Regions from separate parts of the Salinicola sp. 4072 genome, predicted to be linked through region 2. Evidence: predicted binding sites of a transcription regulator. Region 2 holds the regulator's gene; the other holds the start of a gene.
The links. The regulator PhoB, encoded in region 2, activates phosphate uptake and scavenging genes when phosphate is short. The targets are predictions, from matches to a motif close to TGTCATANNNNTGTCANA.
Positions count from the first base shown of each region.

Region 1 (5,553 bases), on a different contig from region 2:
TCGCCCGGGCATGTACTGCGAACCGAAGATGACCACCGTCGGTTCTCAGGACACCACCGGCCCGATGACGCGGGACGAGCTGAAGGATCTGGCCTGCCTCGGCTTCCAGGCCGATCTGGTCATGCAGTCCTTCTGTCACACGGCGGCCTACCCGAAGCCGGTAGACGTCGAGACGCATCACACCCTGCCCGACTTCATCATGAACCGTGGCGGCGTCTCGCTGCGTCCTGGCGACGGCATCATCCACTCCTGGCTCAACCGTATGTTGCTGCCCGATACCGTCGGCACCGGCGGCGACTCGCACACCCGCTTCCCGATGGGCATCTCCTTCCCGGCGGGCTCGGGCCTAGTGGCCTTTGCCGCCGCCACCGGCGTGATGCCGCTGGATATGCCGGAATCGGTGCTGGTGCGCTTCAAGGGCGAGCGCCAGCCGGGCATCACCCTGCGCGACCTGGTCCATGCGATTCCCTACTACGCTATCCAGCAGGGCCATCTGACCGTCGCCAAATCCGGTAAGAAGAACATCTTCTCCGGCCGCATTCTGGAAATCGAAGGTCTGGAAGATCTCACCGCCGAGCAGGCCTTCGAGCTTTCCGATGCTTCCGCGGAGCGCAGCGCCGCCGGTTGTACCATTACGCTGGGTGAAGATCGCGTTACCGAGTATCTGAACTCCAACGTCACGCTGCTGAAGTGGATGATCAGCGCAGGCTACGGCGATCGCCGCACGCTGGAACGCCGCATCGAGGCGATGGAAGCCTGGCTGGCCGATCCGAGCCTGATGCGTGCCGATGCCGACGCCGAATACGCCGCGGTCATCGAGATCGACCTGGCCGAGATCGACCAGCCGGTGCTGTGCGCACCCAACGATCCGGACGACGCCCGCCTGCTCTCCGAAGTGGCCGGCACCCAGATCGACGAAGTGTTCATCGGTTCGTGCATGACCAACATCGGTCACTTCCGTGCCGCCGGCAAACTGCTCGAGAAGCAGCCCGCCGGTAGCCTGAAGACGCGTCTGTGGCTTGCGCCGCCGACCAAGATGGACCAACATCAGCTGACCGAGGAAGGTTACTACGGTATTTACGGCAAGGCGGGCGCGCGCATGGAAATGCCGGGCTGCTCGCTGTGCATGGGTAACCAGGCACGCGTGGCGCCGAAATCCACCGTCGTATCCACCTCTACCCGTAACTTCCCCAACCGTCTGGGCGACGGCGCCGATGTCTACCTGGCATCGGCAGAGCTCGCGGCAATCGCTGCCGTCGAAGGTCGCCTGCCAACGGTCGAGGAGTACAAAGCTACCATGGGCGAGTTCAATGCCATGGCGGGAGAAATCTACCGCTACTTGAACTTCCATGAGATAGAGGATTTCCAGAAAGCGGCCGCTACTGTCATTCCGGTCGCCCAGGAAGCCTGACACGTCTCTTCCGATGCTCGCAGCTTCAAGAAGAGGTCACCGAAACGCCCCGCCATGCGGGGCGTTTTTTTTGTCTCTTCATTTCGCCGGATGCCCGGTTTCACCTTACTGGTGGCGAACGGGCATCGTGACAAGACTAACGCTGCCGCTCCCTCGCACCGAGTTCCTCCAATAGCGACTCGCCGACACGCCATTGCGGCTGCCAATGCGCATCGTCGGCCGTGGCACGCTTTATTTCCAGTCGGTCGTCTTCCGTGGCAATGACCAGGTAGTCGATGGATAGGCGACGGTAGAGAGACGGCACTTCGCTGGGATAGCGAAGCGGCACGTCGTCGAGACGAATACCGTGCTGCCAGGGTTCGGTGGTGACTAACGCAAGGACATCGCAGTGGGAACGAAGTCGTTGCAACAGCCCATAGTGCGCGCTATCACTGCCACAGATGACGATGCGCTTTCTGTTATCGGTCCGGAAGGCTGGCAACCATTGTTTGATAGCAGAGAACATGGCATTCGACCTGATGGGAAAATGGAGACAAGTGACTGTCGGTCATGGGAAAGCTTCTGGCAAGCACAAGCAAGGCGTGATGGTTATCCCGTTTTCCAGCGGCTGCCATGTCGATTTCGACGTCTGCTCGGCCATTCCGGTCTACATGAGGCCATGTACGGGTATGCGTATCATCGCTGTTCTGCCAATATTTGCCACGGTCTGCCCAAATCGTGATTTCCATACTCTCTCACGATTGGCTGAGCAGACCATTCATGCTGAAGGCTTGATACCTCTCTACACACACGGACCGCGACAGTTTCTACAAGGAGTCACAACGTGAAATTCAAGGCTTTGCTCGCCCTCCCCCTGGCTTCCGTAACGTTGGTTGCCCTGGCTTCGACAGCGCAGGCAGCCAATGCCGACGGCCTCTATCTCGGCGTAGGGACCGGTTTCAGCTCGCTGAAGAACGATGACAGCGATGTCGGCGACTTCATCGAATCCGGCAGCGACGATTTCGATGTCGATGACGACGACAACGTCTACAAGGCGTTCGTCGGCTACGAATACAACCGCTACTTCGCTACCGAAGCCTTCTACGCCGATCTCGGCAAGGTCAGGTTAAAGGGTAATGATGTGTCGAATACGGATCTCGAGAGCAAGGCCTATGGCCTCAGCCTGGTCGGGAAATTACCGATTACCGATTGGTTCGAGCTTTTCGCCAAGGCGGGCATGGCGAAGTGGGAAACCGATGTTGACGGTCATCTTGGCAACGCCTCAGTCGATCTCGACGACAACGACGGCATCGATCCCGTTTACGGCGCCGGCGCCCAGCTCAACTTCCATCCGCTGCTGTTGCGTGCGGAGTACGAACGCTACGACTTCGACAGCGATTACGAAATGGATTCGTTTACCGCCTCGGTAGGCTGGCAATTCTAGGCAGTGCTTGTCCCGGAACCGTTTCAAGCCGTCCGCCAAGGGCGGCTTTTTCGTTCGATGCCAGACACGCCTGGACTTGCGCGGATGACGGTTTGACGACAACACTGACAATCCATTCATCCTTGCCGTTACTCCGCCGCACCCACTCGATTCAGGAAGGAACGCCGCCTCCAAGCCATGCTAGCCCCTCGATCACTGATTCAGGACATCGCCCGACAGATTCGCGTCCATCTGCGCTCGCTGGTCGCCTTTCATCTCTTCTTCACGCTGCTGGCATCGGCCGTCTGGGTGCCGTTGTCGGCCAACACCCTCTCCGGCCTGCTTCACCGCATCGGTCGCCCGGTGCTCAGCAACGGTCAGATCTTGGACGTTGCGCTTTCGCCCTGGGGGTTGATATGGCTGCTCACGGCAACGGGGCTCAGCTTCCTGGTGATCTTCCTTCAACAGGCCGGGATGATGCTCGTCGTCTCGAACCCGGCCGGCAACCGCTATCGGGCGGCCATGGGCTCGCTATGGCACGTGTTGCGCCGATTCCCGGCGCTGGTGGCGCTCACCTTTCTTCAGGTAGGCAGCCATCTGCTTCTGGCCGCGCCGTTTGCCGTAGGGCTGGCCCACCTCTATGACGTCATGCTCGGTGATATCGAACCCTACATCCTGATTCATCTCAAGCCGCCGGTCCTGTGGGAGTTCCTGGCCGTCGCCACGCCCATCTTTCTGATCCTCGTCCTGCTGAGCGCCGCCCTCTATTTTCGCTGGTTCCTGGCACTGCCGGCGATGATGCTCGACAACCTGAAACCCGTTGCCGCGCTGAAGCGCAGCCGCGAACTGACCCGGAGGCGACGTTGGCGTATGGCGCTGCTGGCAGTCGGCATGGCCATCGCGGTGGCGGCGCTTCCGGTCGGCTTCACGCTGGTTTTCAATTCCCTCGGCGGTCCACTGTTGGGCCATCTGCCGGAGCGCGCCAGCGTACTGATTCCCGGCATGCTGCTTTACTTGGCGCTCTATATTCTCGCCACCATCGCCCTGACTTTCCTGGGTATCGCCGCCAATAGCATGCTGGTCGTCACGCTCTACCACCGCGCCAGCGATCACGCCCCGGTATTCCGCCCTACCCCGGCACCACACCGCTCCGGCTTCATTGCCTGGGGCGCGGAGATCCTGCTGCTGATCTTTGCGCTCGGCCAGGCGGGCTGGATACTGCATGGCTTCGAGATCAACGACCATGTGACCATCACCGCCCACCGCGGCAGTTCGCTGGTGGCGCCGGAGAATACGCTGGCATCGATGAACCAGGCCATTGCCGACGGCGCCGACTACCTGGAGCTGGACGTGCGTCTGAGCGGTGACGGCCGGATCGTCGTGTCCCACGACGACAATCTAAGCCGACTGACCGGCGTCGATCGCCGGATCAGCGACATGACGCTGGCGGAGATCGAGCAGGTCGACGTGGGCTCCTACTTTGGCGATGCCTTCGTCGGCGAACGCATCCCGACCTTTCAGCAGATTCTCGACAACGCGCGGGGCCGTATCGGGCTCTACGTCGAGCTCAAGCCCGCGCCCGGCACGGCCGAGGAACTGACCCGCAAGGTGATCGCGCAGTTGAACGCTGCCGACATGGCGGACCGGGCCGTCCTCGCCTCGCTGTCGCCGGAGGTCATCGAACGGGTCAAGACGATCGACGACGACATCCGCACCACGCTCTTTCTGCAGTTCGTGCTGCCCGGCGCGCTCAATACCACCGATGCCGATATCATCGGATTGCGCCACACTCAGGCCACACCGAGCTTGCTGAGAACCATCCACGACACGGGCCGTGAAGTCGCGGTATGGACCGTTAACGGGATTGGCGACATGTCGCGCTATATCGACATGGGCGTCGACAACATTATTACCGATCGACCCGACGCGTTGACCGGCATTCTGGAAGCGCGCCGCGAGATGTCCGACGGCGAACTGCTGCTGGTGAAGTTGCGCAACTGGATTCGCACCTGAGGCAACGCAGCTCGCGGCACAGATGCCAACGGCCCCGGACAATATCTCTGCGCAGAAAAAAGCCGGCGCGAGAGTATCGCACCGGCTCGGTGGTTCTGTCGTCGGGCTCAGCCCAGCGTTTCGCCCGCCAGCATGAACCAGGTCTCCAGCACTGCATCCGGGTTCAGCGACACGGAATCGATCCCCTGCTCCATCAGCCACTTGGCCAGTTCCGGGTGATCCGACGGGCCCTGGCCGCAGATCCCCACGTACTTGCCCTGTGCCTTGCAGGCCTGGATCGCCATCGACAGCAGCTTCTTGACCGCAGGGTCACGCTCGTCGAAAAGGTGCGCGATGATGGCGGAATCGCGATCCAGCCCCAGCGTCAGCTGTGTGAGGTCGTTGGAGCCAATGGAGAAGCCGTCGAAGTGCTCGAGAAACTCGTCTGCCAGCAGCGCGTTCGAGGGCAGCTCGCACATCATGATGACCTTGAGAGCGTTCTCTCCACGCTTGAGACCATTGGCTTCGAGCAGATCGACGACGGCCTTGCCTTCGGCGGGCGTACGCACGAACGGCACCATGATCTCGACGTTGTTCAGCCCCATCTCGTCGCGAACGCGCTTCAAGGCTCGGCACTCCAGCTCGAAACAGGCGCGGAAATCGTCGGAGATGTAGCGCGAGGCGCCACGGAAGCCGAGCATCGGGTTCTCTTCGCCCGGCTCGTAGAGCTTGCCGCCGATCAGGTTCT
Region 1 is NZ_JAXOVV010000017.1:15,519-21,071, reverse strand. Features, by position in the region: gene acnB (bifunctional aconitate hydratase 2/2-methylisocitrate dehydratase) at 1-1,411, shown strand, start outside; gene R3F72_RS12325 (nucleoside-diphosphate sugar epimerase/dehydratase) at 1,548-1,916, opposite strand; gene R3F72_RS12320 (hypothetical protein) at 1,915-2,238, shown strand; gene R3F72_RS12315 (porin family protein) at 2,235-2,834, shown strand; gene R3F72_RS12310 (glycerophosphodiester phosphodiesterase) at 3,012-4,826, shown strand; gene ppsA (phosphoenolpyruvate synthase) at 4,934-5,553, opposite strand, start outside.
Region 1: R3F72_RS12310 (glycerophosphodiester phosphodiesterase) is a predicted target of PhoB. The motif match lies at 2,918-2,935, and genes of this name have one in related genera.

Region 2 (5,553 bases):
GCCTACCGCGGAAGGCGGCACCCAGTGGCCGCCGGCAGAGGAGCGCGCCGAGATTCGCTACTACACGATTCGTCGCCTGGATGTCGCTCGCGGCGAGGTCGAGATCGATTTTCTGCTGCACGAGGCGCCGGGGCCGGGAGGCGACTTTGCGCGGCGTGCCAGGCCGGGAGATCTCTGCGGCATGGCCGGGCCTTACGGACGCGGCGTCGCCGAGGCCTCCCACTATCTGCTGGCCGGCGACGAAACCGCCATTCCGGCGATTTCTCGCCTGCTGGAGATACTGCCGGGGCACGCCCGTGTCGAGGCCTGGCTGGAGGTCGAATCGCCAGTCGATGCCCTCGAGCTGCCGGTGCCCGCTCATTGCGACGTGCAGTGGCGCTATCGCTGTCGCGGCTACGGCCCCAGTGAGCAGCTCGCCGCGGCGGTCGCCGAGGCCATCCCTGCGACCCGCGACGACCTGTTCGTCTGGTTCGCCGGCGAGGCGGATGTCAGCCAGCGCCTGCGCAAGCGGCTCAAGCAGGAGTTCGGGCTGCAGAAGGGGCAGCATTTGGTCACTGGCTACTGGAAGCGCTAAGCTTCGTTCGAAAAATGTCTACGCTCGCCCATACGGCGTTAAAAATCGGCTCAAAGTGCTCATTTACACCCACGTAAACTCCGCTTTCTCGCCAATTTTTGCCTTGTCTGGCCATCGCTCGCCAATTTTTCAAACGAAGCTTGGACTCACGGAGCCCTGTCGAGTACCAGCAGCGGGTCGATCCGCGTATCGAACCAGTTCATGCCCCAGTGCAGATGCGGGCCGGTGGCGCGGCCGGTCGCGCCTACCGCGCCGATCACTTCTCCCTGTTCGACGCTGTCGCCGACTTCCACATCGATCCGCGAGAGATGCAGGAAGTTGGAGCTGATGCCGTAGCCGTGGTCGAGCAGTACGGTGCCGCCGGTCAGGTAGAGATCATCGGCAAAGGTGATCACGCCGCTGGCCGGCGCCTTGACCGGCGTGCCCTCGGCGGCGGCGATGTCCATCCCCGAGTGGGCCGAACCCGGCGTGCCGTTGTAGATTCGCTGATTGCCGAAGCGCCCGCTGATTCGCCCTTTCACCGGCCAGACGAAGGTCTGGGCGAAACCTACCCGGTCGTCGTTGCGGGTGCGCTGGGCGCTGACGGCGGCCTGTTCGCGCTGGATGCGCCGGGCGATTTCCGGCGGCGGTGAGACGGTCTTGGGCGGCACGCCATCAATGCGCTCGATCGGCCAGTCCCGGGGCGTGATCGCGACCGCGACGTTCTGCTGGCGGCTGTCCGGCGTGGTGATCGACACCGTCTGACGACCGCTGGCATCGCGCCCCACGCCGAACACCACGGTGCCGTAGCCGGTGACGCGAAGCTCCCGCCCCGCCGTCGTCACCTGGCTGCCGGGCGGCACGCGGCCGATGACCATCGAGCCCTGCTGGACGCTGTCCGGGAAAGTGATGGGCACCGAATCCGCCCGGGCGACACCGACGAGACACGAGAACACAAGGATGACGAGGGCGCCGAGCAGTCGGCGCCATGAGGAAAGGGAGAGAATGATCGGCACCGGGTCGAACTCCGTATCGCTGGATGCCGCCACCATAACCCGATGCGGTGGCGGGAGAAACGCCGCCGACGCCGGATGGCATTCGCGACAGGGTCACGCCCCGTGGTCAGGCCGAGCTATCGGGAAGCGCGGAAGCTGGCCGAGAGGCGCCCGGCGCCAGGCGTGAGGCCGGAAACACGCAGCGGAAACGGGCGCCGAGACCGGGGCGGCTGACGATCTCCAGATTGGCATCATGGCGAAGCAGCACGTGCTTGACGATAGCCAGCCCCAGCCCCGTACCGCCGGTCGCGGCACTGCGCCCCTTGTCGACGCGATAGAAGCGCTCGGTCAGGCGGGGGATATGGATCGGGTCGAAGCCGTCGCCGTTGTCCTCGACCTCGATGGCGGCGCCGTCGTGCCAGGGTTTCCAGCGCAGGGTGATGGTACTGCCCTCGGGCGTGTAGCGGACGGCGTTGAACGCGAGGTTGGAGATGGCGCTGCGGATCTCCTTGGTGTTCGCCAGCAGCCGTCCCGAGGCCTCGGCCTCCACTGCCACCTGATGCCGGCCGGCGCTGAGATCGCGGGCATCGGCGGCAATCTCCTCGAGTAGCGAGGCCACATCGAGCACATCGCGATCGTCGTCGGGGCTGTCGATCTCCAGGCGCGACAGCAGCAGCAGATCCTCCACCAGATTCTGCATGCGGGTGGTCTGGGCCTGCATCTGCGCGAATCCGCGCTGCCAGCGCTCGGGGAGCTGGTCGGCATGGTCGAGATAGGTCTCGAGATAGCCGGCCAGCACCGTCAGCGGCGTGCGCAGTTCGTGGGAGACATTGGCCACGAAATCGCGGCGCATCATCTCCAGCTGGTGCAGGCGGCTGACGTCGCGGGCCATCAGCAGGCGTTCGTTGTCGCCGAACAGGGTGAGGTGGAACTGCAGGGTGCGGTTGGCCTGGACCGGCGAGGGGATCAGCAGGGGCTCGCTGTAGTCGCCGCTCTCGAAATAGGCAATGAAGCGCGGATCGCGCAGAAAGTTGGTGATCGGCTGGCCGCGATCGTGATCGGGCTGCAGGCCGAGCATGTCGCAGGCGGCACTGTTCCACCACTCGAGATCGCCGTTGGGGTCGAGCATCACCACGCTGTCACGCATCGCCTCGCAGGAGTCCTGGATACGGCGCAGGATGTCGCGCAGGCGCTGCTGCAGCTGCGTCTGGGCCTTCTGGTAGTTGTAGAGCCGGTCGAACAGGTCACCCCAGACGCCGGTGCCGGGTGGCGGTGCTTCGCGGGGGTTCTTCAGCAGCCAGACGTAGAGCATGCGCACGTGGCGCAGATGCAGGAAGACATAGAGCCCGAGGCCGGCCGCCAGGCCCCATCCCAGCCCGGCGAACAGCTCGCCGCCCAGCTCACCGAGCAGCAAGCCTATCGCGCCGAGCCCGAACAGCATGTAGCCGAGGCGCCACAGTTCGTTGATCCAGTAGCGCACGTCCTATCTCACTCCCGGGTCGAGAAACGGTAACCGGTGCCGCGTACGGTCTGGACCAGATGCTGGTGCGCCTCGCCCAGGCATTTGCGCAGCCGGCGGATATGGACATCGACGGTACGCTCTTCCACGTACACGTTGCCACCCCAGACCTGATCCAGCAGCTGGCTACGAGTGTAGGCGCGCTCCTGGTGGGTCATGAAGAACTGCAGCAGCCGGTATTCGGTGGGGCCGATCTCCAGCGCGCCGCCGTGGGAGGTGACGCGGTGGCTGGAAGGGTCGAGACGCAGGCCGGCGACCTCGACGGCCTCCTCGATGCCCGGCGGCGTCGCCCGGCGCAGCACCGCCTTGAGGCGGGCCACCAGCTCGCGGGGCGAAAACGGCTTGGTGATGTAGTCGTCGGCACCGGCTTCCAGCCCCTGCACCTTGTTGTCCTCCTCGCCCTTGGCGGTGAGCAGGATGATCGGCATTTCGGCGGTGGCTTCCTCGCGCTTCAGGCGCCGAGCCAGTTCGATGCCGCTGGTGCCGGGCATCATCCAGTCGAGCAGGATCAGGTCGGGCTTCTTGTCCAGCGCCATGGCGTGGCCGGTCTGGGCGTTTTCCGCCTCCAGCACGTGATAATCGGCCATCTCCAGCGCCACGGCGATCATTTCGCGAATGGATGCTTCGTCGTCAACGATGAGTACGGTCTTGGAGCTCATGCGCATGCCTCGGGTGAGCCGCCGGGGAGCTTTCCCCCATGCGCGATTGGCGCACCGGGATAACTTCCGGCCGTGACAGAACGGTGACGATTACATCGTGAAAATATGACAGCGATATGACAACCGCGCCAGCCGCTCAGTCTCGGCTTGGTCAGACCAGCGGCCACAGGGCGAGAACCAGCCCCGCGAACAGCAGCAGGCCGGACCAGAAATTGTTGAGAAAGGCGCGGAAGCAGGCATCACGCTCGCGTTCGCGAATCAGCCACTGCTGGTAGACGAAGGTGCCCGCCATCGCCGCCAGCCCCAGCCAGAAGAACCCGCCCAACTGGGTCCGGGTGCCGACCCAGACCAGCAGCGCCAGGGTCAGCAGCTGCAGCAGGCCGATGATCCGCTTGTCCCACCGGCCGAACAGCCGCGCGGTGGACTTGATCCCGATCTTGATGTCGTCGTCGCGATCGACCATCGCGTACTGGGTATCGTAGGCCACGGTCCAGGCGACGTTGGCGACCAGCAGCAGCCAGGCATCCAGCGGCACCTCGCGACTCACCGCCATGAACGCCATGGGGATGCTCCAGGAGAACGCCATGCCCAGCACCACCTGAGGCAGATGGGTGTAGCGCTTCATGAACGGGTAGATCGCCGCCAGCGCGACGCCGACGAAGGAGAGCAGCACGGTGGCGAGATTGGTCAGGCAGACCAGCACGAACGCCAGCACTACCAAGCCCGCGAACAGGATCTTGGCTTCCTTTTCGCTGATCCGCCCGGTCGCCAGCGGGCGCTCGCGGGTGCGTTTGACGTGGCCGTCGAGATGGCGGTCGGCGTAGTCGTTGACGACGCACCCGGCGGCGCGCATCAGGTAGACCCCGAGCACGAAGATGATCAGCGTGGCGCGATCCGGCAGGCCGTCGGCGGCCAGCCACAGCGCCCACAGCGTCGGCCACATCAGCAGCCAGGTGCCGATCGGCTTGTCGAGACGCGTCAGGCGAAGGAAGTCGGGCAGGCGGGCGAGGCCGCGGGGGAGAGCGGGGGGACCATCGCCGCGGGGTCGGGCGGCTGAATCGTTGGCGCTGGACATACGAATCTCCGAAACGGCAAGGCCTGAAAATCGGCAATGACTTTACTGCAACTGCGGCCTCGCTTCGAGGCTGGACGGGCAATCGGGCCGGATCGTCGTTCGGCTCGTGGGCCGCCGTTCAGGTCGAAGAAAGGCCCAGGTCCTCGGCCATGTCACGCTGGAAACACTCCTGGACCAGCAACTGGATGGTGCCGTGGCGAAAGCGCGAGCGGCGTAGCCAGAGCCCGGCACCGGCGGGCGAGACCCGCGCCACCTCGATCGGGTCGCGCTGGAGATCGTGCTGGGCGAACAGCCAGCTGCCCAGCGAGCGTTCCCCCAACGTCCGCAGGCGCCGACAACCTATGCGATCCAGCGGTGCGATCGAGCGCGCCGCGACCCAGGGCCGTTCGCCGCTCATCAGCATCACCTCGCGCACCCAGGCCACCTCGGTGGGAGCGAGGCCCAGAGCCTGGGCTTCGTCGCGGCGCGGCCGCTCGACGCCCTGATGGATCAGCTTGACCCGGAACGGGCGCTCGGATGCCGCGATGAGCCGTGCGGTAAGGGAGTCGGTGGAGGCGACCCACTGCCACCAGGCGGTGCTCATGCGAGGGCGCTGAGCGGCGGCCGGAGACCAGCGGATCCAGCGCCAGGATCGTTCGGCGGATGACAAGGCATGGCAGTGGCAGGTTGCGGGCACGCGAAACGACTCCGTGAGCAGTACCATGAAAAGCGCCGTGAAAATGGCGGGAACCGCGGGATGGCGCGGCTCGAAG
Region 2 is NZ_JAXOVV010000020.1:33,363-38,915, forward strand. Features, by position in the region: gene R3F72_RS13565 (siderophore-interacting protein) at 1-574, shown strand, start outside; gene R3F72_RS13570 (M23 family metallopeptidase) at 721-1,569, opposite strand; gene phoR (phosphate regulon sensor histidine kinase PhoR) at 1,676-3,028, opposite strand; gene phoB (phosphate regulon transcriptional regulator PhoB) at 3,037-3,726, opposite strand; gene ubiA (4-hydroxybenzoate octaprenyltransferase) at 3,878-4,801, opposite strand; gene R3F72_RS13590 (chorismate--pyruvate lyase family protein) at 4,920-5,553, opposite strand, start outside.